DNA from 3 places in the Pseudomonas sp. Pmew2 genome. Region 1 is predicted to be linked to each of the others. Evidence: predicted binding sites of a transcription regulator. Region 1 holds the regulator's gene; each other region holds the start of a gene.
What was found. Region 1 encodes FliA, which starts transcription of late flagellar genes. Its sites were predicted from a motif close to CTAAAGTTTNNNNNNNNNNNGCCGNTAA; they were not measured.
Positions count from the first base shown of each region.

Region 2: motA (flagellar motor stator protein MotA) is a predicted target of FliA. The motif match lies at 6,554-6,581, and genes of this name have one in related genera.
Region 3: AC4ANK_RS21575 (methyl-accepting chemotaxis protein) is a predicted target of FliA. The motif match lies at 4,386-4,413, and genes of this name have one in related genera.

Region 1 is NZ_CM176702.1:2,629,438-2,637,451, forward strand. Features, by position in the region: gene flhA (flagellar biosynthesis protein FlhA) at 1-927, shown strand, start outside; gene flhF (flagellar biosynthesis GTPase FlhF) at 939-2,267, shown strand; gene fleN (flagellar synthesis regulator FleN) at 2,383-3,216, shown strand; gene fliA (RNA polymerase sigma factor FliA) at 3,213-3,953, shown strand; gene AC4ANK_RS11990 (chemotaxis response regulator CheY) at 4,206-4,580, shown strand; gene AC4ANK_RS11995 (protein phosphatase CheZ) at 4,600-5,385, shown strand; gene AC4ANK_RS12000 (chemotaxis protein CheA) at 5,419-7,701, shown strand; gene AC4ANK_RS12005 (protein-glutamate methylesterase/protein-glutamine glutaminase) at 7,752-8,014, shown strand, end outside.
Region 2 is NZ_CM176702.1:846,383-854,396, reverse strand. Features, by position in the region: gene AC4ANK_RS03825 (bifunctional ADP-dependent NAD(P)H-hydrate dehydratase/NAD(P)H-hydrate epimerase) at 1-818, opposite strand, end outside; gene queG (tRNA epoxyqueuosine(34) reductase QueG) at 882-1,976, shown strand; partial or broken gene AC4ANK_RS03815 (trimeric intracellular cation channel family protein) at 2,248-2,802, opposite strand; gene orn (oligoribonuclease) at 2,869-3,405, opposite strand; gene rsgA (small ribosomal subunit biogenesis GTPase RsgA) at 3,514-4,545, shown strand; gene motB (flagellar motor protein MotB) at 4,607-5,632, opposite strand; gene motA (flagellar motor stator protein MotA) at 5,636-6,487, opposite strand; gene AC4ANK_RS03790 (HDOD domain-containing protein) at 6,695-8,014, shown strand, end outside.
Region 3 is NZ_CM176702.1:4,666,208-4,674,221, forward strand. Features, by position in the region: gene AC4ANK_RS21555 (hybrid sensor histidine kinase/response regulator) at 1-90, opposite strand, end outside; gene AC4ANK_RS21560 (chemotaxis protein CheW) at 87-776, opposite strand; gene AC4ANK_RS21565 (CheR family methyltransferase) at 776-2,062, opposite strand; gene AC4ANK_RS21570 (chemotaxis protein CheW) at 2,059-2,595, opposite strand; gene AC4ANK_RS21575 (methyl-accepting chemotaxis protein) at 2,604-4,226, opposite strand; gene AC4ANK_RS21580 (NEL-type E3 ubiquitin ligase domain-containing protein) at 4,517-8,014, shown strand, end outside.

The DNA of each region.
Region 1 (8,014 bases):
AAGCTGTCGCAAGAGCTGGGCTTCCTGATGCCGACCGTACACATCCGTGACAACCTTGATCTGGCACCCAGCGCCTACCGTCTGACGCTGATGGGCGTGATTCTGGCCGAGGCCGAGATTTATCCGGATCGCGAGCTGGCGATCAACCCCGGTCAAGTGTTCGGCACCCTGAACGGCATCACCGCCAGAGACCCGGCGTTTGGTCTGGAGGCCGTTTGGATCGAAATCAGCCAGCGCAGCCAGGCGCAGTCGCTGGGTTATACCGTGGTGGACGCCAGTACTGTGGTGGCAACCCACTTGAACCAGATTCTCTACAAGCACTCTCATGAACTGATTGGTCACGAAGAAGTCCAGCAGTTGATGCAATTGCTGGCCAAAAGCTCGCCCAAACTGGCTGAAGAGCTGGTCCCTGGTGTGCTGTCCCTGTCCTCGTTGCTCAACGTGCTGCAAGCGCTTCTGGCTGAGCATGTACCTGTGCGTGATATTCGCAGCATTGCAGAAGCTATCGCCAACAACGCCGGCAAGAGTCAAGATACCGCCGCTTTGGTGGCTGCCGTGCGAGTGGGTCTGAGCCGCGCAATCGTCCAAAGCATTGTAGGTGTTGAGCCGGAGCTGCCTGTTATCACTCTGGAACCAAGGTTGGAACAGATATTGCTCAATAGTTTGCAGAAGGCTGGTCAGGGTCAGGAAGAAGGCGTTCTTCTTGAGCCAAGCATGGCTGAGAAGCTCCAGCGTTCGTTGATTGAGGCCGCCCAGCGTCAGGAGATGCAAGGGTTGCCGGTAATTCTTCTGGTAGCAGGGCCTGTCCGGGCGATGCTGTCACGATTTGGACGATTGGCTGTACCGAACATGCATGTTCTGGCGTATCAGGAAATTCCGGACAACAAGCAAGTAACCATCGTAGCGACTGTCGGGCCGAACGGCTGAGGTAGTGAGTCATGCAAGTTAAGCGATTTTTCGCCGCCGATATGCGTCAAGCCATGAAACTGGTTCGCGATGAGCTGGGCGCCGAGGCGGCCATCATCGGTAACCGGCGCATTGCCGGTGGCGTAGAGCTGACTGCCGCTCTGGATTACAAGCTGTCCGCCCTGGCACCGCGTGTGCCGAACATGGAGCTCGAAGACGAGCTGCGCAAGACCCAGTCGCGCATCGTCTCTGCTCAGGCCGAATTGAACAACCGCAGCGACAGTGACGCGTCGATCAATCTTCAGCTGTTTTCCGGCAAACCGGTCAGCGCTGTCGATACGCACATCGAGCCGACGCTCGAAGAGCCGCCACGACCATTCGCGTACACGCCGCCTGCGCCCGCAGAGCCTGCTGTCGGCCAGCGCGCCTATGATTCGATGCGCTCCGAATTGAACGGCTTGCGCGAGCTGCTGGAAGTCCAGCTTGGCTCCCTGGCCTGGAACCAGCTGCAGGGCAGTCGTCCGCAGCAGGCCAATCTGTGGCGCCGCCTGCAACGTGTCGGTTTGTCCGGCCCGCTGTCGCGCGATCTGCTGTCGATGATCCCGGAGATTGACGAGCCTCGTCAGGCCTGGCGCATGTTGCTGGCCCATTTGGCGCGCATGATTGCCGTGCCGGACATCGAGCCGCTAGAAGAGGGTGGAGTCATTGCCATGGTCGGGCCTGCCGGCATGGGCAAGACCACCACGCTGGCCAAGCTGGCGGCACGTTACGTGTTGAAGTACGGTCCGCAGAATATCGCTCTGGTCAGCATGGACAGTTTCCGCATCGGCGCACAGGAGCAGCTCAAGACCCTTGGGCGCATCCTCAACGTGCCGGTTACCCATGTCGATCCTGGCCAGTCGCTGGTCCAGGCGCTGGAGCCGCTGCTGCGCAAGCGCGTGGTGTTGATCGATACCGCCGGGCTGCAAGCCAGCGATCCCGCGCTGCGCATGCAACTGGAAAGTCTGGCAGGGCGTGGCATCAAGTCGCGTAACTACCTGGTACTGGCGACCACCAGCCAGAAGCAGGTGCTGACCGCTGCTTATCACAGTTACAAGCGTTGTGGCCTGGCCGGATGCATTCTGACCAAGCTTGATGAAACAGCCAGCCTTGGCGAAGTCCTGAGCCTGGCGATCAGTCATGAATTACCTGTGGCCTACCTCACGGACGGACCCCGTATTCCTGACGACCTGCACACCCCGCGTCGTCATCAACTGGTGAGCCGTGCGGTGAGTGTGCAGATGCAGGATGAGCCGAGCGAGGAAGCGATGGCTGATATGTTTGCTGACCTCTATCACACCCCTGGCAAGAGAGTGGGTTAAGTGATGGATATTATTGGAATGTCCCTGCGTCAACGGTCTGCCATGCGGTGTTCATTTGCGAACGTGCAGCCCTCGATGTGGTTTCGGTCTACGCAAGACAAGGTAAAGAAATAACATGGGCAGCATGCATCCCGTACAGGTTATCGCGGTGACCGGTGGCAAAGGTGGCGTCGGTAAGACTAACGTGTCAGTGAATCTTTCACTGGCCCTTGCCGAGCTTGGCCGTCGTGTCATGCTGCTGGACGCCGATCTGGGTCTGGCCAATGTCGACGTTCTGCTTGGGCTGACGCCTAAACGTACACTTGCCGATGTGATAGAGGGCCGTTGCGAGTTGCGCGACGTTCTGTTGCAGGGGCCGGGTGGGGTGCGTATCGTGCCTGCCGCCTCTGGCACCCAGAGCATGGTGCATCTGTCCCCGGCCCAGCATGCGGGTCTGATCCAGGCGTTCAGCGAGATTGGCGACAACCTTGATGTGCTGGTGATTGACACGGCTGCCGGTATCGGCGAATCGGTGGTCAGCTTCGTGCGCGCCGCTCAGGAAGTGTTGCTGGTGGTGTGCGACGAGCCCACGTCGATCACCGATGCCTACGCCCTGATCAAACTGCTCAACCGCGACTACGGCATGAACCGCTTCCGTGTGCTGGCCAACATGGCGCAGAGCCCGCAGGAAGGGCGCAACCTGTTCGCCAAACTCACCAAAGTGACGGACCGTTTTCTTGATGTCGCGCTGCAGTATGTAGGTGCCGTGCCGTACGACGAGTGCGTGCGCAAGGCCGTACAGAAACAGCGCGCCGTCTACGAAGCATTCCCGCGATCCAAATGTGCGCTGGCGTTCAAGGCCATTGCCCAGAAGGTTGATACCTGGCCGCTGCCAGCCAACCCGCGGGGTCATCTCGAGTTCTTCGTTGAGCGACTCGTTCACCAGACCAGTGCAGGGCCTGTGCAATGACTGCGAGCGGCTACCAGATGTACAGCAAGGCTTCCCGTAATTCGCAATACGAGTTGATCGAGCGTTATGCGCCATTGGTCAAGCGTATCGCTTATCATCTGCTGGCGCGCTTGCCGGCCAGCGTGCAGGTCGAGGATCTGATCCAGGCTGGCATGATCGGTCTGCTTGAAGTCTCCACCAAATATGATTCAACCAAAGGTGCGAGTTTCGAGACCTACGCCGGCATTCGCATTCGTGGTGCGATGCTGGATGAAGTGCGCAAGGGCGACTGGGCACCACGCTCAGTGCACCGCAATACCCGAATGGTCAGTGACGCAATTCGTGCAATTGAAGCTAAAACCGGCCGTGACGCTAAAGATCACGAGGTTGCGGCCGAACTCCAGTTGAGTCTTGATGATTATTACGGGATTTTGAATGACACCTTGGGCAGCCGCCTCTTCAGTTTCGACGACCTGCTTCAGGACGGCGATCACGAAGGGCTGCATGAGGATGGCGCAAGCGGTTCGCTTGAGCCGTCGCGCGACCTGGAAGACGAGCGCTTCCAGGCAGCGTTGGCCGATGCAATTGCCAATTTGCCAGAGCGTGAGCGTCTGGTGTTGGCGCTGTACTACGACGAAGAGCTGAACCTCAAGGAAATCGGAGAGGTTCTTGGGGTCAGCGAATCTCGGGTCAGTCAGTTACACAGCCAGTGCGCAGCTCGTTTGCGGGGGCGTTTGGGGGAGTGGCGAGCGCGTTGACGGCAGTGCGCGACGTTTGTCGTGCGTTGTCTGCATGCCGGCTGTGCAAAGCGTTACGTGGTAGCAGGATAGACGAGGCAAGGGCCTGTCGGGCAATGTCTCGATGGGCTTTAGTCGCAGTCTTGACTGTCGTTGTGCCAAGCCCGTCGTCGTTTCGTATAGCTGGGGGTGTGCTGTGCCAGTATTGAGTGAACAGCGTGTTCAGGTGCTGAACGCGTTAAAGACTGCTTGGAGGTCGAATTGGACAAGAACATGAAAATCCTCATCGTTGATGACTTCTCAACGATGCGGCGGATCATCAAGAATCTGTTGCGTGATCTGGGATTTACCAACACATCTGAAGCGGATGACGGTCTGACCGCATTGCCGATGCTGCAGAGCGGTGCCTTTGACTTTCTGGTGACGGACTGGAACATGCCTGGCATGACCGGTATCGACTTGTTGCGTCAGGTCCGTGCGGACGAGCGTCTCAAGAGCCTTCCTGTACTGATGGTTACTGCCGAAGCGAAGCGTGAGCAGATCATTGAAGCTGCCCAGGCCGGGGTGAACGGTTATGTAGTCAAGCCATTCACGGCTCAAGCGCTTAAAGAGAAGATCGAAAAGATCTTTGAACGCGTCAATAGCTGATGCATGCCGCGAGGGCGCTATGGATAACAATGATTCGATGGCCGACTTTGAGTCGACCTTAAAGAGACACGCGCAGGAACTCGTCACCAGCCTTGAAAAGGGCCGCTTCGGTGACGCTGTGCAGCTGATCCATGAACTCAACCAGACACGCGACCGCGGCCTTTATCAGGAAGTGGGCAAGCTGACTCGTGAGCTGCACAGTGCAATCGTCAACTTTCATATTGATCCGCACATGCCTCAAGCCGAGGAAGTGTCGCAGATCACCGACGCGACCGAACGCCTGTCGTATGTGGTGAGGCTGACCGAGAATGCGGCCAACCGCACTATGGACCTGGTCGAGGAAAGCACACCGCTCATGAGCGGTCTGAGCTCCGATGCCAAGGCATTGAGTGACGACTGGGGGCGTTTCATGCGCCGCGAAATCGGTGCTGAAGAATTCCGTGAGCTGGCCAAGCGGGTCGATGGTTTTCTGACGCGCACCGAGCAGGAGGCAGATAGGGTTTCCGGGCATCTCAACGATATTTTGCTTGCCCAGGATTACCAGGACCTTACGGGGCAGGTTATCAAGCGCGTGACGCAATTGGTTACGGAAGTCGAGAGCAATCTGCTCAAACTGGTGCTCATGGCCAGCCATGTCGATCGCTTCGCAGGCATCGAACATGACGAAGAATCCATCCTTGCTGAAAAAGATCCTAAAAAACATCTCGCCAAGGGTGAAGGTCCGCAGATTCATGCCGATAAACGTGAAGACGTCGTATCCGGACAGGATGATGTAGACGATCTGCTATCGAGCCTCGGCTTCTAAGATCTGTTGACGGTTAATTTTAGGGAGCACCCCATGAGCTTCGGCGCCGATGAAGAAATCCTTCAGGATTTTCTGGTAGAGGCCGGCGAAATTCTGGAGCAGTTGTCAGAGCAATTGGTCGAGCTGGAAAGCCGACCGGATGATGCTGATCTGCTCAATGCAATTTTTCGCGGTTTTCACACTGTAAAAGGGGGCGCCGGCTTCCTCCAGCTCCATGAGCTGGTGGAGTGCTGCCACATCGCCGAAAACGTGTTCGACATTCTTCGCAAGGGTGAGCGTCGCGTTGATTCCGAACTGATGGATGTGGTCCTGGAAGCTCTGGACACCGTCAACAGCATGTTCGGTCAGGTACGTGAACGGACTGACGTAACTGCGGCGACGCCAGAACTGCTGGCTGCGCTTTCGCGACTGGCCGAGCCACAATCTGCCGACGAAGTCGCAGCGCCCGAGCCCGAGCCGGTGGTTGAAGCCGAGGCTCCGGCTCCGGTTGCCGAGCAAGCGGCCAGCGATGACATTACCGATGATGAGTTCGAGCAACTGCTCGATTCGCTGCACGGCACCAGTCCGGTGTCTGCGGCACCATCAGCGGCACCTGCGGTTGCGCCAGCTCGCGATGAAATTACCGATCAGGAATTTGAATCCCTGCTTGATCAGTTGCATGGCAAGGGCAAGTTTGCGGCCGATGCTGTAGCCGCTCCAGCCCCGGCACCTGCTGCACAGAGCAAGGGTGCAGCGCCTGCCGGCGATGAAATCACCGACGACGAATTCGAAGCCTTGCTTGATCAACTGCATGGCAAGGGCTCGTTTGACGGTGCCATAGCCGCTACGGCTGCTGCTGCACCTGCACCTGCACCTGCACCTGCGGCCGTTGCTGCCAAGGCACCCTCTGCTGCAGCGGCATCGGACGAAATTACCGATCACGAATTTGAAAGCCTGCTCGACGAACTGCATGGCAAAGGCAAGTTCGAGCCTGATGCGGTCGTTGCCAAGGCACCTGCTCCGGCAACTGCCATAGCTGCTGCTCCGCCACCGGCTGCCAAGCCTGCTGCGGCGCCTGCACCTGCGGCAAAGGCCGAGCCCGCCAAGCCTGCTCCAGCACCTGCACGCGCTCCTGCGCCCACTGGTGAAAAGCCGGTTGCGACTGAAGCCGAAACCACGGTTCGTGTGGATACCGCCCGACTGGACGAGATCATGAACATGGTCGGCGAGCTGGTGCTGGTACGTAACCGCCTGGTGCGTCTGGGTCTCAACAGCGGCGATGAAGCCATGTCCAAGGCGGTTTCGAACCTGGATGTGGTCACTGCCGACCTGCAGACCGCGGTCATGAAGACCCGTATGCAGCCGATCAAGAAAGTCTTTGGTCGCTTCCCGCGTCTGGTACGTGACCTGGCTCGCCAGCTCAAGAAAGAGATCAATCTGGAACTGGTCGGCGAAGAAACCGACCTCGACAAGAACCTCGTAGAGGCGCTTGCCGACCCGCTGGTCCACTTGGTGCGCAACGCGGTCGACCACGGTATCGAAACGCCGGAAGAACGCGAAGCCTCGGGCAAGTCCCGCGGCGGCAAGGTAATTCTTTCGGCAGAGCAGGAAGGCGACCATATCCTGCTGTCGATTTCCGATGACGGCAAGGGTATGGACCCCAACGTGTTGCGCTCGATTGCGGTCAAACGTGGTGTCATGGACAAGGATGCAGCCGATCGGTTGAGCGACACCGATTGCTACAACCTGATCTTTGCACCGGGCTTCTCGACCAAGACCGAGATTTCCGATGTGTCAGGTCGCGGTGTGGGCATGGACGTGGTTAAAACCAAGATCTCCCAGCTCAACGGCTCGATCAACATCTACTCGACCAAGGGCCAGGGTTCCAAGATTGTCATCAAGGTCCCGTTGACCCTGGCGATCATGCCGACCCTGATGGTGATGCTGGGCAACCAGGCTTTTGCCTTCCCGTTGGTCAACGTCAACGAAATCTTCCACCTGAACCTGTCCACTACCAACGTGGTTGACGGTCAGGAAGTGGTGATCGTACGTGACAAAGCCTTGCCGCTGTTCTATCTCAAGCGCTGGCTGGTCAGTTCGGCGGCTCATGAAGAGCAGCGAGAAGGGCACGTCGTGATCCTGACGGTCGGCACCCAGCGCATCGGCTTCGTTGTCGATCAACTGGTCGGCCAGGAAGAAGTGGTTATCAAACCGCTGGGCAAGATGCTGCAAGGTACGCCAGGCATGTCGGGCGCCACCATCACCGGTGACGGTCGCATCGCCTTGATTCTCGATGTACCCAGCATGCTCAAGCGTTACGCCGCACGGCGTATCTGAACCCGGGGGTGCGGGCAGCCTGGCTGCCTGCAACACCTATTGGAGTGTTTATGGCAGTCAAGGTCCTGGTGGTGGATGATTCCGGTTTTTTCCGCCGCCGTGTTACGGAAATTCTTTCTTCGGACCCCAACATTGTAGTGGTTGGCACCGCCACCAACGGCAAGGAAGCGATTGAGCAGGCGCTGGCGCTCAAACCTGATGTCATCACCATGGACTACGAAATGCCGATGATGGATGGCATTACGGCAGTTCGTCATATCATGCAGCGTATCCCCACCCCGGTATTGATGTTCTCGTCGCTGACGCACGAAGG
Region 2 (8,014 bases), 1.8 Mb from region 1:
CCTGCCCCGCTGCGCAGGGCGCTTTCGGCGCTGAGCAAGGCAGCACCGCCGAAACCGTGATCGCCACCAATGACAAGCACCCGGCCGAACATGCCTTTATGTGCAGTACGCGGACGCGATGCCAGCGTCGGCAGACTGGATGCGCTCAGACGCTTCGCGCTGACCGGCACCTGCGCAACCAGCGCAGGGTCGGCGCGTAAATCATCAAACACCAGCTCGCCCACCAGGTCCGCCGCATCGCCCGTCAACAAGCCCAGTTTGAGGCCTATGAAGGTAACGGTCACATCGGCACGCACCGCCACGCCCAGCGCTTGGCCGGTGTCTGCACTCAAGCCCGACGGGATGTCCACGGCGGCGACCGGCATGCCGCTGGCATTGATCGCCTTGATGGCCGAAACGTAGGGCTCGCGCACTTCGCCATTGAGCCCGGTACCGAGCAAGGCATCCAGCACCACGCCGGTCAGCGGCTGTCCGGCCCATACCTGAGTGTCGATGCCGGAAGCCGCCGCGTGCGCCGAAGCGGCATCACCGCTCAATGCAGCCGGGTCGCCGACAGCCAGCACCCTGACTTGCCAGCCTGCCTTGTGCGCCAGCGCGGCCACCAGATACCCGTCACCGGCATTGTTGCCACGCCCGGCCAGCACGGTCAGTTCATTGGCCTGCGGCCAGCGTCGGAGTATCGTCCGCCATAGCGCCTGGGCAGCGCGCAGCATCAATTCCAGGCCTGGCGTACCGGCAGCAATCAGCCGTGCATCAAGGTCGCGGACCTGCGCGGCGCTGTACAGCGCGTCGGGTAAATGAGGTTTCGTGTCGAACATGCGTCTATAGGCTCCGATGTCTGGCAGAATTATACGCACCTTGGCCCCGGTTTCTCTCTGCGCATGTCCGCTATTACTGCTGTACTTCCCACTTCCGATGATCTCGCCGCCCTTGCCGTCTCAATCAAGGCATGGGGGCGTGAGCTGGGCTTTCAGGAAGTGGGGATCAGCGGCCTGGACCTGGCAGAGCACGAGCAGCACCTGCAACGCTGGCTCGATGCAGGCTATCACGGCGAAATGGACTATATGGTAGCCCACGGCAGTAAACGTTCCCATCCGGAAGAGCTGGTGCCGGGAACGTTGCGCGTGGTGTCGCTGCGCATGGACTATCTGCCCGGCGACACCGAGATGGCCCAGCGCCTGACAGAACCGGAAAAAGCCTATGTGTCACGCTATGCCCTGGGCCGTGACTATCACAAGCTGATCCGCAAGCGCTTGCAGCAACTGGCCGAGCGCATTCAGCAGGCCATCGGGCCGTTTGGTTTTCGGGCGTTCGTGGACAGCGCGCCAGTGCTGGAAAAGGCGATTGCCGAACAGGCCGGGCTCGGCTGGATCGGCAAGAATACGCTGGTGCTCAACCGCAAGGCGGGAAGCTTTTTCTTTCTCGGCGAGCTGTTTGTCGACATCCCGCTGCCGGTCGATGCGCCGCATGCGACTGAACATTGCGGGCGCTGCACGGCCTGCCTGGACATCTGCCCGACGGCGGCCTTTGTCGGGCCTTATGTGCTGGACGCACGGCGCTGTATTTCCTACCTGACCATCGAGCTCAAGACTGCGATCCCCGAAGAGCTGCGGCCCTTGATCGGCAATCGGGTGTTCGGTTGCGACGATTGCCAGATTGTCTGCCCGTGGAACCGCTTTGCACGGCCAACCGAGCAGAGCGATTTCCAGCCGCGCCACAACCTGGACAACGCAGGGCTGGCCGAGCTGTTTTTATGGGATGAAGACAAATTCCTCAGCAGTACAGAGGGCTCGCCCCTGCGCCGCGCCGGGTACGAACGCTGGCTACGCAATCTGGCTGTCGGACTGGGCAACGCGCCCTCCACCATCCCGGTGATCGAAGCCCTGCACGCACGGCGCGACTATCCCTCGGAACTGGTCAGGGAGCATGTGGAATGGGCGCTGCAGAGGCATGGGGTGGCAGACGCAGGGGGCTAACGCGTCTGAGCGGGCCGGGCGACGCTTAACTTGCGTGGGAGCGGACTTGTCCGCGAACTGTCGGGAACCTGCAGCAAAAACGGTCGCCTTGGTGCATCAGACACAACAGAGTCAGCAGGTTTCAGGGCCGCTTCGCAGCCCATCGCAGCCGTCGTGACCTCCTGAAGCTCCCACGCCCTCCGGGCAGAAGACCACTCTGCGGGCATCTCAGGATGTGAATGAAGCAGAGTGCTGCGTATGGGCATGCAGCTCCGGGCGTTCTGCGCCCTCTTCAGGGCTCGTCTTTATAGACGAACTTGGGCATTTCCCAGCGGAATCGGATCGCCAGCAGGCGCAGCAGCAGGCCGCCGAACAAGGTGATGAGCACGGCCTGTTCATCCGGCAGTTGCAGGTACTGGCACAGCAAAAAACACCACGCGACCAGAAATGAAACGCTGGCATACAGTTCGCGACGGAAGATCAGCGGGATGTCGTTGCAGAAGATGTCGCGCAGGATGCCACCGAAGACCCCAGTGATGACACCGCACACTGACGCGATCACCAGACCATGCCCGGCTTCCAGCGCAGTCATGCAGCCGATCAGGGTGAAGGCCACCAGCCCCAGTGCATCCAGCACCAGAAACAACGAGCGCAGGTGGCGCATCAATGGCGCGATAAAGATCGTCACCAACGCTGCCACACTGGTCAATATGAGGTATTCCGGGTGCTTGACCCAGGTCAGCGGGTAATGGCCGATCAGCACATCGCGCACCGAGCCGCCGCCCAGCGCTGTGACGCAAGCGATCAGCACCACGCCGAACCAGTCCATTCCTCGACGGCGCGCAGTCTAACCAGCCGACCAGCGCACTGAAAGAGTGCAGCGAAGATTATTCACTGCACGCGCGAGTCTTGATCAAGGCTTGATGAAGTGCTCACGATAAAAGCGCAGCTCGGCAATCGACTCGCGGATGTCATCCAGCGCCAGGTGGGTGCTGCCTTTCTTGAATTTCAGCTCGGGGGACCAGCGCGCAGCCAGTTCCTTGAGGGTCGAGACATCCAGATTGCGGTAGTGGAACCAGTTTTCCAGCGTCGGCATGTGGCGATACAGGAAGCGGCGATCCTGGCAGATGCTGTTGCCGCAGATCGGCGAACTGCGCTCCGGCACCCACAGCTTGATGAACTCAAGGGTCTGCGCCTCGGCTTCAGCCATGCTGATGGTGCTTTCGCGTACTCGCTGGGTCAGGCCCGAGCCACCGTGCTGGCGGGTGTTCCACTCGTCCATTTTCGCCAGCGTTTCGTCACTCTGGTGCACAGCGATCACCGGGCCTTCGGCCAGGGTGTTCAGCTCGCTATCAGTGATGATCGTGGCCATTTCGATGATGACATCGGTATCAGGGTCCAGACCGGTCATTTCCAGATCGATCCAGATCAGGTTCTGCTTGTTCTGCATGTGTCGACTCCTCAGCGTAGGCGCGCAGTTTAGCTCACCCTGCCGTGCTAGACTCCTGCCGATCAATCGTACTGCCTAATTCATCGGTTACATCACATCGGAACACCCATGGCCAAACGCCAACTCAATCGTCGTCAGAACTGGCGCATCGAAAAAATTCAGGGCGAGCGTGCTGCCCGCGCTGCAAAACGCGAGTCCGCTACGCTTGAAACACTGGAAGGCGGCGACCTCGGCCCCGAACAGACCGGCCTTGTGATTGCTCACTTCGGTGTACAGGTCGAAGTCGAGGCTCAGGAAGGCGAAGCAAGCGGTCAGGTCTTCCGCTGCCACCTGCGCGCCAACCTGCCGGCACTGGTCACGGGTGATCGCGTTGTATGGCGCGCCGGCAATCAGGGCATTGGCGTCATCGTTGCGCAACTGCCCCGCACCACCGAACTGCGCCGCCCGGACTCACGTGGCCAGCTCAAGCCTGTGGCTGCCAACGTCGATCTGATCGTGATCGTGTTCGCGCCCATGCCCGAGCCACATGCCAACCTGATTGACCGCTATCTGGTGGCCGCCGAGCATGCCGGGATTCGTCCGCTGCTGCTGCTCAACAAGGCTGACCTGATCGACGAACAGAACGCGCCCGCGCTCAATGCGTTGCTGGCGGTCTACCGCACACTGGGTTACCCGGTGCTGGAAGTGTCGGCGCATCATGGCGATGGCATGCAGACACTGCAAAGCCAGCTTGATGGCCACATCAGTGTGTTCGTTGGCCAGTCCGGCGTCGGCAAGTCTTCGTTGGTCAACAGCCTGCTGCCGGAAACGGATACCCGGGTCGGGCCGTTGTCCGAAGTCTCCGGCCAGGGCACACACACCACCACAACCGCCCGCCTGTTCCACTTTCCGCGTGGCGGCGATCTGATCGACTCACCGGGTATCCGCGAATTCGGCCTGGGGCATGTCAGCCGTGCAGACGTAGAAGCTGGCTTCATCGAATTCAACGACCTGATCGGCACGTGCCGCTTTCGCGACTGCAAGCATGACCGCGAACCGGGCTGCGCCCTGCTCAAGGGGCTTGAAGATGGCCGCGTGCAGCAACAGCGCATGAACAGCTACCGTTCGATCATTGCCAGCCTGCCGCAAGACAGTTACTGAGCACCGAACGCCGCACACAAAAACGCCGCGATGATCGCGGCGTTTCTGTATCGGTTGCAGCTCAGTTCTGGGCTGGCTCGACCCGCAACTTGCCATCGTCAAAGATATTCAGCTTCTGCCGGATCTCGTGAGGCTGGGCGTATGCCCGTGGGTCTGGCGGTGCCCCGACCGAAGCACCCGGAGCAGCGGGAGTAGCAGGAGCGGCGGGCGCAGGTTTGGACTGAGGCGCACCACCGGAGTTCTGGTCGCCTTCGATACGCTGCTGAGCCTTTTTGGTCAAAACCACAATGTCGATGCGGCGGTTGACCGGATTGGTCGGGTTCTCGTGATCATAAAGAGCTGACGAGGCATAACCCACCACCCTGGCCACCTGTGAGTCCGGATAGGTACCGGCCACTAGCGCACGACGTGCAGCATTGGCGCGGTTGGCCGACAGTTCCCAGTTACCGAATCCGCCGTTGCCTACAAAAGGTGTCGCGTCGGTATGACCGCTGATGCTGATCTTGTTCGGCACGCTTTTGATGGTGTCAGCCATTGCCAGCAGGATGTCTTCGAAATAAGGCTTGAGACGTGCGCTGCCCGAGTCGAACATCGGCCGGTTGTCAGCGTCCATGATCTGGATACGCAAACCGTCCTGGGTGATCTCGAACAGAATCTGGTCCTTGAATTTCTGCAGTTGCGGGTTTTCCTCGACCTTGTTCTGCAGCTCTTGCAACAGCATCTCCAGACGCTCCTGCTCGACCTCTTCAGCTTTGGTCTCGGAAGTCTCGGCCTCAAGGGGCACGGTGTCAGGTGACGGCGTGGTCTTGACCTCAGGGTTCAGCGTCTGATTCGGCGACATCTCGGGCGAGCCGCCCAGGTCGATCACATACGGCGAACCGCTGTCCGAAAAACCGACCGGGTCCTTGAAGTAACCGGCCACCGCGAGCAACTGTTCGGGCGTGGCAGAAGACATCAGCCACAGCACCAGAAAGAACGCCATCATCGCCGTCGCGAAGTCGGCAAACGCGATTTTCCAGGCACCGCCGTGATGTCCGCCACCAAAGCGCTTTACGCGCTTGATGATAATCGGCTGATTATTTTCCATGACTTAGCGACCGCGAACCGCTTGTTCCAGCTCGCTGAAGCTGGGGCGATGCAGCGGGTAGAGAACCTTGCGGCCAAATTCGACGGCCAGCGAAGGCGGCATGCCGGAGGCCGACGCCACCAGCGACGCCTTGATGCTCTCATAGACGTTCATTTCTTCCTTGGCATCATGGGCAAGGCAGGTGGCCAACGGACCGAAGAAACCGTATGCCGCAAGAATACCGAAGAAGGTACCTACCAGCGCCGCACCTACGTGCATGCCGATTGCAGCCTTGTCGCCCGACCCCAGCGACGCCATGGTCACCACGATACCGAGTACCGCCGCCACGATACCGAAGCCAGGCATACCGTCGGCGATACCGGTAATGGCATGGGATGGATGCTCGAGCTCTTCTTTCATGCTCAGCAGTTCCATGTCGAACAAGCCTTCCAGCTCGTGAGGAGCCATGTTGCCGGACGACATGATGCGCAGGTAGTCGCAGATGTACGCGGTCATGCGCTCATCTTTCAGCACACCAGGGTATTTGGCGAAGATCGGGCTGGAGGCGGCGTCTTCGATATCCCCTTCAATCGCCATCATGCCTTCACGGCGGCTCTTGTTGAGGATTTCGTACACCAGCCCCAGCACCTCAAGGTAATAGGCGTGTGTGAAGCGCGAACCGAACATCTTCAGCGACTTCTTGAACACGTGCATGGTCATGTAGCCAGGGTTGGCCTGGAGGAACGCGCCCAGTGCAGCACCGCCGATGATCAAGACCTCGTAGGGCTGGAATAGCGCCATGATCTTGCCATGGGACAGCACATATCCGCCGAGGACACTCGCGATAACGACAATGATGCCGATAATTTTAGCCATAGGAAAAAATACTTTACTGAGTCGGGTTCAGGGACAGTCCGGAAGTTCTTGAATCTCTTCTTCTCCTTATCGGCCTAACTGGGCCAGACTATAGCCGGTTCTTTTGAAAAACCCATTTATCCGCCTCCATAAAAGGAGGAAAATGGCCTCAGCGTCCCGTACGCTGGCGGTTTCCCAGCTCAGATAATCAGCCGCACAGGCCATCGAATGTCGACAGCACACGCAGCACATCATCTCGTTCCGAAAACGCTGGATGCCTGGGTCAAGCTGCTTGACGGCATCGCGTTACCGGTCCCTGCCGTCAATCATGGGCACGTTCGCGCAGCATTGAACGACAGTCGCCGCTCACTGCGTGAAATCGCTGAAATGATGCAGGAAAGCCCCGCACTGGTATTGAGTGTGATGCGCGAGGCCAACCATCACACCCACGGTTTGACCGAGCAGGCCGAGAGCCTCGAGATTGCGATCAACCGTCTGGGGCTGGCGCGTACTGAAATCCTTCTGGGCCGCTTGCCAGCCAAGCCGCCCGAGGAAATTCCCGCGGTCTATCGCCAATTGATTCTGGTCAGCCAGCACGCCACACAACAGGCCAACGGGTTGTTTGCCAGTCGCCTTGCACGACTCTGGCAAGACATCCATATGGGCAGCCTGCTTTTCCTCTCCCCCCTTTGGCCGATGGCGCTGGCCTATCCGAAGCTGCTCGAAGAGCTGGAGTTGCGGGTTATCCACAAGGGCCATTCCAGCCTTGCAGTGGAAAAAGAGCTGTTCGGCGTCAATCTGCTGGAGCTGTGCCTGGCACTCGCCGAATTCTGGCGCCTGCCGATCTGGGTCACGCGCGGTTATAAGTTGCTGATCAACGAGCGACGCGATCTGGCCAAGGTGCTGCGCATCGCCCGCGAAGAACACAGCCCGCTGCAACAGCAACAACTCATGGACGCCGACCCCAACCTGCGGCGCTGGCTGAACCAGCCAGCCAATACTGTTTTGCTGGGTAACGGCCTGGCGCTGGCGGCGCAACATGCCTGGAACAGCCCGCATTGCCTGCGCTGGGAACGGCTGACCAGCCTTTACCTGCAACAGTCGATCAGCGAAGTGCAGCAGCAGGCGCATCAAAACGCTGCCAGCAGCGCGCGTATTCATGCGGAAAAAGACCTCTGGCACCCGGCCGAATCGCTGATCTGGCCTTGGGATGCGCGCCGTGTAAGGCGCGACAACGAACCAGCGCCACCGCCATCGGCCGACGCCCTGCAGCTATGGCGCAAGCACTGCGCCGAGCTGCTGCAGGACCCCAGCCCGTTCATCAACGCCATGCACTTGACCACCTCGGCCCGCGACGCGTTCATGTCGTGCGGTATGGAGCGGGTCATGCTGCTGATGCTGGACAAGACCTCGACCGTACTGCGCGTCAATCAGATGGCCGGACTGCCGGCCGAAACCGCCTCCTTGCAGCTGTTCATCAAGGAAAGCACCGTGTTGCAACGCTTGCTGACCCAGCCGACGCAGTTGCGCATGACCCCCGCGAACAAC
Region 3 (8,014 bases), 2.0 Mb from region 1:
CAGGCCCGCACTCAATACCTGGGTCTGCGCATCGGCTTCCAGCGTGAACAGTTCAAACAGTGAGGCGTCACGCATTTGATCTGGCGTCATGTAAGGCTCCGGTGCACCGCCGACAACAACTCTTCTTCGTCCAGCCAACGCAGGCTTCGGCCTTTCCATTGCAGAACGCCGCGAGTAAAACGGGCGTTGGCATGAGTACCGGACGCAGAAGCGGCTTCCAGCTCACGCTCGTCAATGGCGTGAATGCCGTCTACCTCGTCCACCGGTACCACGACCGGGCCGCCTTCAGCAGCAACGATCAACATGCGCGGAACCACCCGCGCCGACTGGTCACTCGCTGCATTGCTGTCCAGCCCTAGCAGCTCGACCAGCGATATGCACGCTACCAGAGCACCTCGTACGTTGGCGACACCCAGCATCGCACGCGAGCGCTGGTGCGGCAGCGAATGGATGGTCTGGCTGGGGGCGACCTCCGAGAGGCAGCGGGAAGCCAGCCCCAGCCACTCTTCGCCAAGACGAAATACCAGGATGGAGCGGGTCTGTATGTCGCGTAGCAATACAGAGCCCTGAAACTGCTCATGCGATTCCTGGGCCAGTGCGTAGCGGTCCAGCAGACGAGTGGCCGCCGCAGAATAAACCGCGCAGTTGCGACAGTGTATGTGCTCTTCAAGCAACGGGCAGGAACGATCACCGTGAATACCGATACGGTTCCAGCAGTCATCGATATCCAGGGCTTGGTCATGGGTAAGACTGGAAAAACCGGACACACCCGTCATCAATGGTTTCCTTGTTTATTCGCGCCACGTGCAGCACGGTCCTGCAAGCGCCGGGCCCCGGCACTGTCGCCCTGGGCGGCCAGCAACGCAGCCAGTTGGGCCAGCGATTCGGAGTGCTGCGGTTGCAGGTACAACGCCTTGCGATAGAAACCCTGAGCCTGCGCCACGCTGCCTTCTACTTCGCTGAGCAGGCCCAGCCAGTAAAACACCTGTGCAACCGGCTCATGCTGTTGCAGATAGCGCTCGCAGGCAGCCTGCGCCTCGGCACTTTTGCCTTCGTTGGCCAGGCCGGCAATCCTGTCGAGCAGCGCCGAAACCTCGCTATTGCCAGTGACAGCAACCGGCTTGACGATGGGCGCAAACGCTGCGGACGTTCGTGCGACAGGTCGTGGCGCAGGCGCTCTGGCAGGTGCATCGGGGGCCGGGCGCGGTGCAACCGGGGCGGTTACCGGAGCCGGGCTCCAAGCCGGAGCCGGAGCTGTCGGTTCGATTGGCGCATGCCGGAAGGCAAATGATTGCGCAATACCGATCGAGCGCATGCCAATACCTGCCAGCAGGTTGCCCTCCGCCGGCCCGATGAACAGCAGGCCGTCTTCCCGGGTCAGTTGCTTGAGGACCTTGAACACATGTTGCTGGGTCTGCCGATCAAAATAGATCACCAGATTGCGGCAGAAAACGATGTCATAGGCGACCTGCGAAGCCAGTTTCGGATCGAGCAGGTTGCCAGCCTGAAAACTCACACAGGCGCGCACACTGTCGGCGATTTCAAACCCGTCAGCGACCGGGTTGAAATACCGCTCGCGAAAACCGGTGTCGCTGCCCCGGAACGAGTTCTTGCCATAGATGCCGTGCTCGGCCTTGGCAATCGAAAAAGGGCTGATATCAATGGCATCGACCTTGAACTGCCTGGCATCGACTCCCGCATCGAATAACGCCATGGCAATCGAATAGGGTTCCTCGCCGGTCGAGCACGGCAGGCTGAGAATACGCAACGGGCGCACACCGGCAAGGCTCGCTATACGTTCACGGGCCAGCATGCCCAGTGTGACGAACGATTCCGGGTAGCGAAAAAACCAGGTTTCAGGAACGATCACCGCCTCGATCAGCGCCTGCTGTTCTTGAGGCGACGACACCAGAAGGTGCCAGTACGCATCACTGTCGGGGCAATGGGCGGCCGTCGCACGCTGACGCAAGGCACGCTCGATGATCGCCTCGCCGACCGAGGTCACATCCAGCCCGATACGCTCCTTGAGGAAGCTGAAGAAGCGTGAATCGTCGACCTTCATGGCGCGTCCTCAAGCAGTTCGAGGTCGATTGGCGGCACCGGGTACAACAACTCGCGAACCGGCTCGCTCAACAGTTCCTGAACGTGAATCCATTGCAGCAGCCCCTGCTCATCCTCCCGAACCGGCCCCAGGTAAGGTGACAGGCGATTGTCCAGCCCGTACGCCTTGAACTGTGACACCGGGCAACGCAGCGTTTCGGTGGCCTGCTCCAGAATCAGCCCGAGTAATTGCGCCGGGTGCGCGTCGTCGTGCCGATAATGCACCAGAACCATGCGGGTGCTGGTGCGCAAGCGCGCTGGCTGACCGGAGTTCAGTGCACTGATGTCAATCACCGGCACGATCTCGCCGCGATGGGCAAAGATCCCCGCCACCCAGTGCGGAGCCTGGGCAATTGCCTTGAGTTTCACGCGAGGCAGGATCTCGGCAATCTCTGTCGCGTCCAGTGCATAGCGGTCTTCGCCGATGCAAAACAGCAGAAAGAGTTTGCTGGTGGTCAGTGGCGTGCCGTTGCGCCTCGGCGATTGATCCGTCATTGGAGTGTTCAGACCTTGAATCGCGAAACGCCACCGCGCAGCCCGACCGCGACCTGACTCAACTCGTCGATGGCGAAACTGGCTTGACGCAGAGATTCGACAGTCTGGCTGCTGGCATCCGCCAGTTGCACCAGCGCCTGATTGATCTGTTCGGCACCGGTAGCCTGAGCCTGCATACCTTCATTGACCATCAGCACACGGGGCGCCAACGCCTGTACCTGCTGAATGATCTGCGACAACTGCTCGCCGACCTGAGTGACCTCGAACATGCCACGGCGCACTTCTTCGGAAAACTTGTCCATGCCCATAACGCCTGCGGAAACCGCCGACTGGATTTCCTGCACCATTTGTTCAATGTCATAGGTGGCGACAGCGGTCTGGTCGGCGAGGCGCCGCACTTCGGTGGCGACCACCGCGAAACCACGGCCGTACTCACCCGCCTTCTCGGCCTCGATGGCCGCGTTAAGCGACAGCAGGTTGGTCTGGTCGGCCACCTTGACGATGGTAACGACGACCTGATTGATGTTGCCGGCCTTCTCGTTGAGGATCGCCAGTTTGGCGTTGACCAGATTGGCAGCGCCCATCACCTGATGCATGGTGTCTTCCATGCGTGCCAGCCCCTGCTGGCCGGAACCGGCGAGAATCGACGCCTGGTCTGCTGCGGAGGTGACTTCGGTCATGGTTCGCACCAGGTCGCGCGAGGTGGCAGCAATTTCCCGCGAGGTCGCGCCGATCTCGGTGGTGGTTGCCGCGGTCTCGGTAACGGTGGCCTGCTGCTGGCGGGAAGTCGCAGCGATTTCAGTGACAGAAGTCGTTACCTGCACCGAAGAACGCTGGGCCTGCGCAACCAGCGCAGTCAGCTCGGTCATCATGTCGTTGAAGCCGGTTTCGACCGCATTGAACTCGTCCTTGCGGGACAGGTTCAGGCGGGTGCTCAGATCTCCGGTACGCATGATGTCCAGAATCCGCACGATCAGTTGCATCGGTGCCATGATCGAACGCATCAGCAGCAGCCCGCAGGCCGCAGCCGCCAGCACTGCCACCAGCAGCGACAGGATCATGCTGATCTTGGCAGCCAGCACGGCGTTGACAATGTTGGCGGTGGCCTGATCAGCCAGCTGTTTATTGGCCACGATGAGATCATTGAGCTGCTTGCGGCCCGTGAGCCAGACCGGGTTCACTTCGCCATAGAATTCGGCGCGCGCGCCTGCGTAGTCGCCGCTATCGTACTTGCCGTGAACATCGGCGAGCATGCGCGAATAGGTTTCGCGGCGCTTTTCGAAAAGCGCGAAGCTGTCTCTGTCTGCATCATCGAAGATGGACTTCTTGTAGCCGTTCATCTGTGCCTGCAGGTTTTCGTCAAACCCCTGAAACTGGTCCTTTTCCTGCTTGGTCAGCGCACGCCCCTGCCCTTCGGCAATCAGCTCCAGGGTGCGGATGTAACTTTCGCCCCATGCGCTGCGCACCAGCGTGCTGTAGTAGACACCGGGTAACGCATCAAGACGGACATCTTCCTCGCTGGACTCGATGGACAACAGTCGTGAATAAGATACAACGACCATCAACAGCATGATTGCGATGATGACGGCGAAACTCGCCAGAATCCGTTGGCGCAAGGTCCAGTTCTTCACAGTCAGCCCTCAAGAGTTCAACGACGGCATCGGGCCGTGTTCAAGAAGCGGACCGACGAGCGGTCCAAGCGGCGTGAGTATAGCCCAGCCGTCAACCGGTACACGGGGAATGAAAAACCAAATCATGGCACCTGCTCATTAACCCGCTTTCCTGCCTTCTTGTCGGCACTTGCCACCACTACTTGAACACAACACGTCAGGAACCTGTGCAGCCGATAAATAGTTAGCACTTGCCGGCCTGACCTCAAACGTAAGCTTTGTCGCCTGCTCACTCACGACAAGGCACTTCAATGCTGGACCAAACTTCGCCGGGCAAGGCACCTGCCGCCCCGCATGTGCAACTTATAAAAGATAAATCACCCCGATGGCTGCTTGACGCAGAACCGTCAACCCATGCAACTCTGCGCAAAACCTCCGGACGCCCCTTGCAATGGCTGACGAGCGCGCGCACGTCCAGCCCGGAGCAAGTCGATAAACTTCAGCAGCTCTATGCCGAGCATCGCCAGAATGAACAAAAGGTTCGTCCGACGCTTGATCGCCTCTCGACACTGGAAGACTTCGCGACCCCTCTTCTGACGGCGGCGATCAAGGACCGCTTCGGTCTGGACGTCGACGTCGCCCGGACCTGGCTGTTTCACGCCAGCCGGGCCAGGGTCGACCAGTCGTTCCAGGCGGCATCCCGAGACCCCATCACTCAAGCCAACATTGCCTTGAGGGCCGCCTGTCAGAGCCTGCTCAAGGCTGCGCTGCAGAATTTCGAAAAGTGGGAAACCGCGCCTGGCGCGATGGATTCGGACTCGGGCATAGAGGCTCAGGTGTTTTCCGCCTTTGAAATCATCGGTCAACAGATCGCCGGCCAGTCCTTGCCGATATCTGCGACCGGGTTCGCAGCGATGTGCCGCGAGCTGGACCTGGGCGGTAAATACCAGACCCACCTGGAGTCCGTCTTCAATGCACCTTCGACACCCGAAGAAACGGCGGACGCTGCGGCATCCAGGCTGCGCAAGGACTTCCTGAAACTTCAGTCATCGTCCATCCGGCTTCAACTGCAGATTGCCTCCCTGCAGGAACTTGTCAGCCCGCCATTGCAGGGCGCGTTACTGGATATTCTCGACAGCAAGCAAAACGTCCGACTTGATAACAGGCCGGTCAACTGCAGCGTGCTGTGCCTGGGGGATGTCGAACTTGACGGCCCGTTCGTTATTGGCAAAGACCGCGACATGGCAACTCAGGCAGAAAAAATTGTCGTCTACATTCCAGACGATCCGGTTGCGCCATTGAAGGAATACGACTCGGTCGAGGCGTTTATAAACTCGTTGCGCGACCGGATGTTCATCGATGGATATCTGAATTTTTTCATGCGTTTCATACCGGCGCGCCATCGAAGTGCCTTGTTTGAAAAGCTGTCCGAGCGTCTGCACCCCAAAGTCAAGAAAGGGGGGTTCTTCGAGCGCCAGTGGCTGGAACGTGAAGCGGACCGAAACGCCCGGCTGGACCTGAGAGAGACTCCTCTGCAAGGCCCCTTGCCGGAGGCCCTGTACGATCGCAAACGTGCAGCGTTGAAGGAAAATGCGCTGTTTCATGGCGTGCCAACGGCGGCGCAGGACCAGAAAACTGTCGACGAGCGTGTGCAGTACTTTAAGGACAAAGCCTTCGACGTCTTGAACATCGCCGCTTTTGTCGTTCCGGTACTGGGCGAAGTGATGATGGCCGTCACAGCCATTCAGTTGGCCCATGAAGTCTATGAGGGCATAGAAAGCTGGGCCAAGGACGAAAAACAGCAGGCGCTCACCTACCTGTTCGACGTGGTGGAGAATATTGCCCTGATGTCGGCCCTTGGCGCTGCGGCGACGGGCTCAGCAGGCATACCTGCGATACAGGTGCCCGAGTTCGTAAACGGCCTCAAACCCGTGGAATTACCGAGTGGAATGACTCGTCTCTGGAAACCGGACCTGACACCCTTTAGCCATGACATCGTGCTGCCAAAGGGTCTGCTGCCCAACGCCACAGGCCTGTATACATGGCAAGGCAAGCAGTGGCTGCCACTTGAAGGACGCACCTATTCGGTGAGCCCTGCCCCGACCGGCGATGGTTATCTGATAGAGCACCCAGCCAACCCGCACGGCTATCAACCCGCCCTGCGCCACAACGGCGCGGGAGCATGGCTGCATGAACTTGATCGCCCGCTGGAGATGGAAGGCCTGTCGCTGTTCCGACGGTTGGGGTATTCCAGCGAAGCGTTTTCCGACAGCGCAGCCAGACGCATCCTGAAGGTCAGCAATACGCCTGAATCCGTGATGCGCCAGGCACTGGCTGATCAGCTCCGCCCACCGGCCTTGCTCGAAGACACAGCGCGCCGTTTCAGGCTGGATCAGGAAATTGATCGTTTCATAGAGCAGATGGAAGCCAACGATGCAGACGCAGCAGCGCCCCTCCAACTTGAACTGCTGAGCCATGACCCTGGCTGGCCGAACAATCGCGCTCTGGTGCTGGTGGATGCCCAAGGCAACACGCTCCATCGGTTCGTTGCGGCGCAGCAGTCTGGCGCTGCTGCCCCCCTCGACATGCATATTCGTGCCGATCAGCCAGATGCCCTGCGCCAGGTCCTGGAAAAACTGAACAACATCGAAATCCGGACTCTGCTCAACGAAGAGTTCGGTGCGGGTCAGCCGGGCATCGCACCGCGGCTGATCGCTTTACGCGCACAATTGGTGGCGCGTGCCCGGACAACCAGAGCCTGGTTGTTCGAATCACGTTACCGCGCCCTGAAAGTCGCTGATACGGACGGCGCGCAAACCCTCCAGCAGGCGTTTGCCGGCCTGCCGCCGCTGGTTGTCGAGGAATTGGCCAGCCACGCCTCGCCAGCCGAGCGGCTACAACTCACTACAGAGCGCCGCGTACCCTTACGCATGGCCGAAGAAGCCAGTGCCTATTTGCAGCAAGTACGGCTGGCACGAGCCTATGAGGGCCTTTACCTGACCTCGGTATCCAGCGCAGATACCGATTGCCTTGCCCTGCACAGCCTTGAAGCCCTTGCGCAATGGCCTTCTCAGGTCAGGTTGGAGGTGCACAATCGCTTCTTTGGCGGCCAACTGCTCTACAGTATCGGGGCTCAGGAGGCTCCCGTTCGCAAGGTGCTGTTCAAAGATGGCAATCGTTATGAGACCCGTGACGCTGACGATCAGCACCTGCACGGGCTGGACGATCTGTATTCATCCGTACTTCACGCCCTGCCCGATGCCGAGCGCAGCCAATTGGGTTTTGCCCATACCGGCCAGGGGCAGGCGCTGGAGGCTCTGATTCAGAAAAACCCTCTGCCTCGCCAGACTCTCGCGCCACTGCTGAACATGCAGGCGCTCAAACCCGGCTCCAAGTCCCCCATGCGTCTGGCCGATGGCCGCCTTGGTTATCCCTTGAGCGGTAATGGCAGAACCGACTGGCATATGACCGATGAAAGTCTGCTGGACAAGATCCGTTTGCTGGAACTGGAAGACGCGTTCCCCGAAGACATTCTCAGCCGCCTGCGCCACACAGGCAGGGATAATCGGGCTATCGATGAACGACTCAACAGCCTGCTGGGCGAGCAAATCATGCTGCGGGAAAGTCTTGACGCCTGGACCTTTGAAGTCGTGGCAATGCCCCCCATGAGTCAGGCGCATATCGATAGCCGGGCGCGTATCAGCGAGGCGATCTGGAACCACTGGCGCATCAATAACCTGCCTGAAATCGGACGAACGCTTGAGCCACTGTATCTGCAGCAGGTATCCCTGACTGACTTCCCACGACAC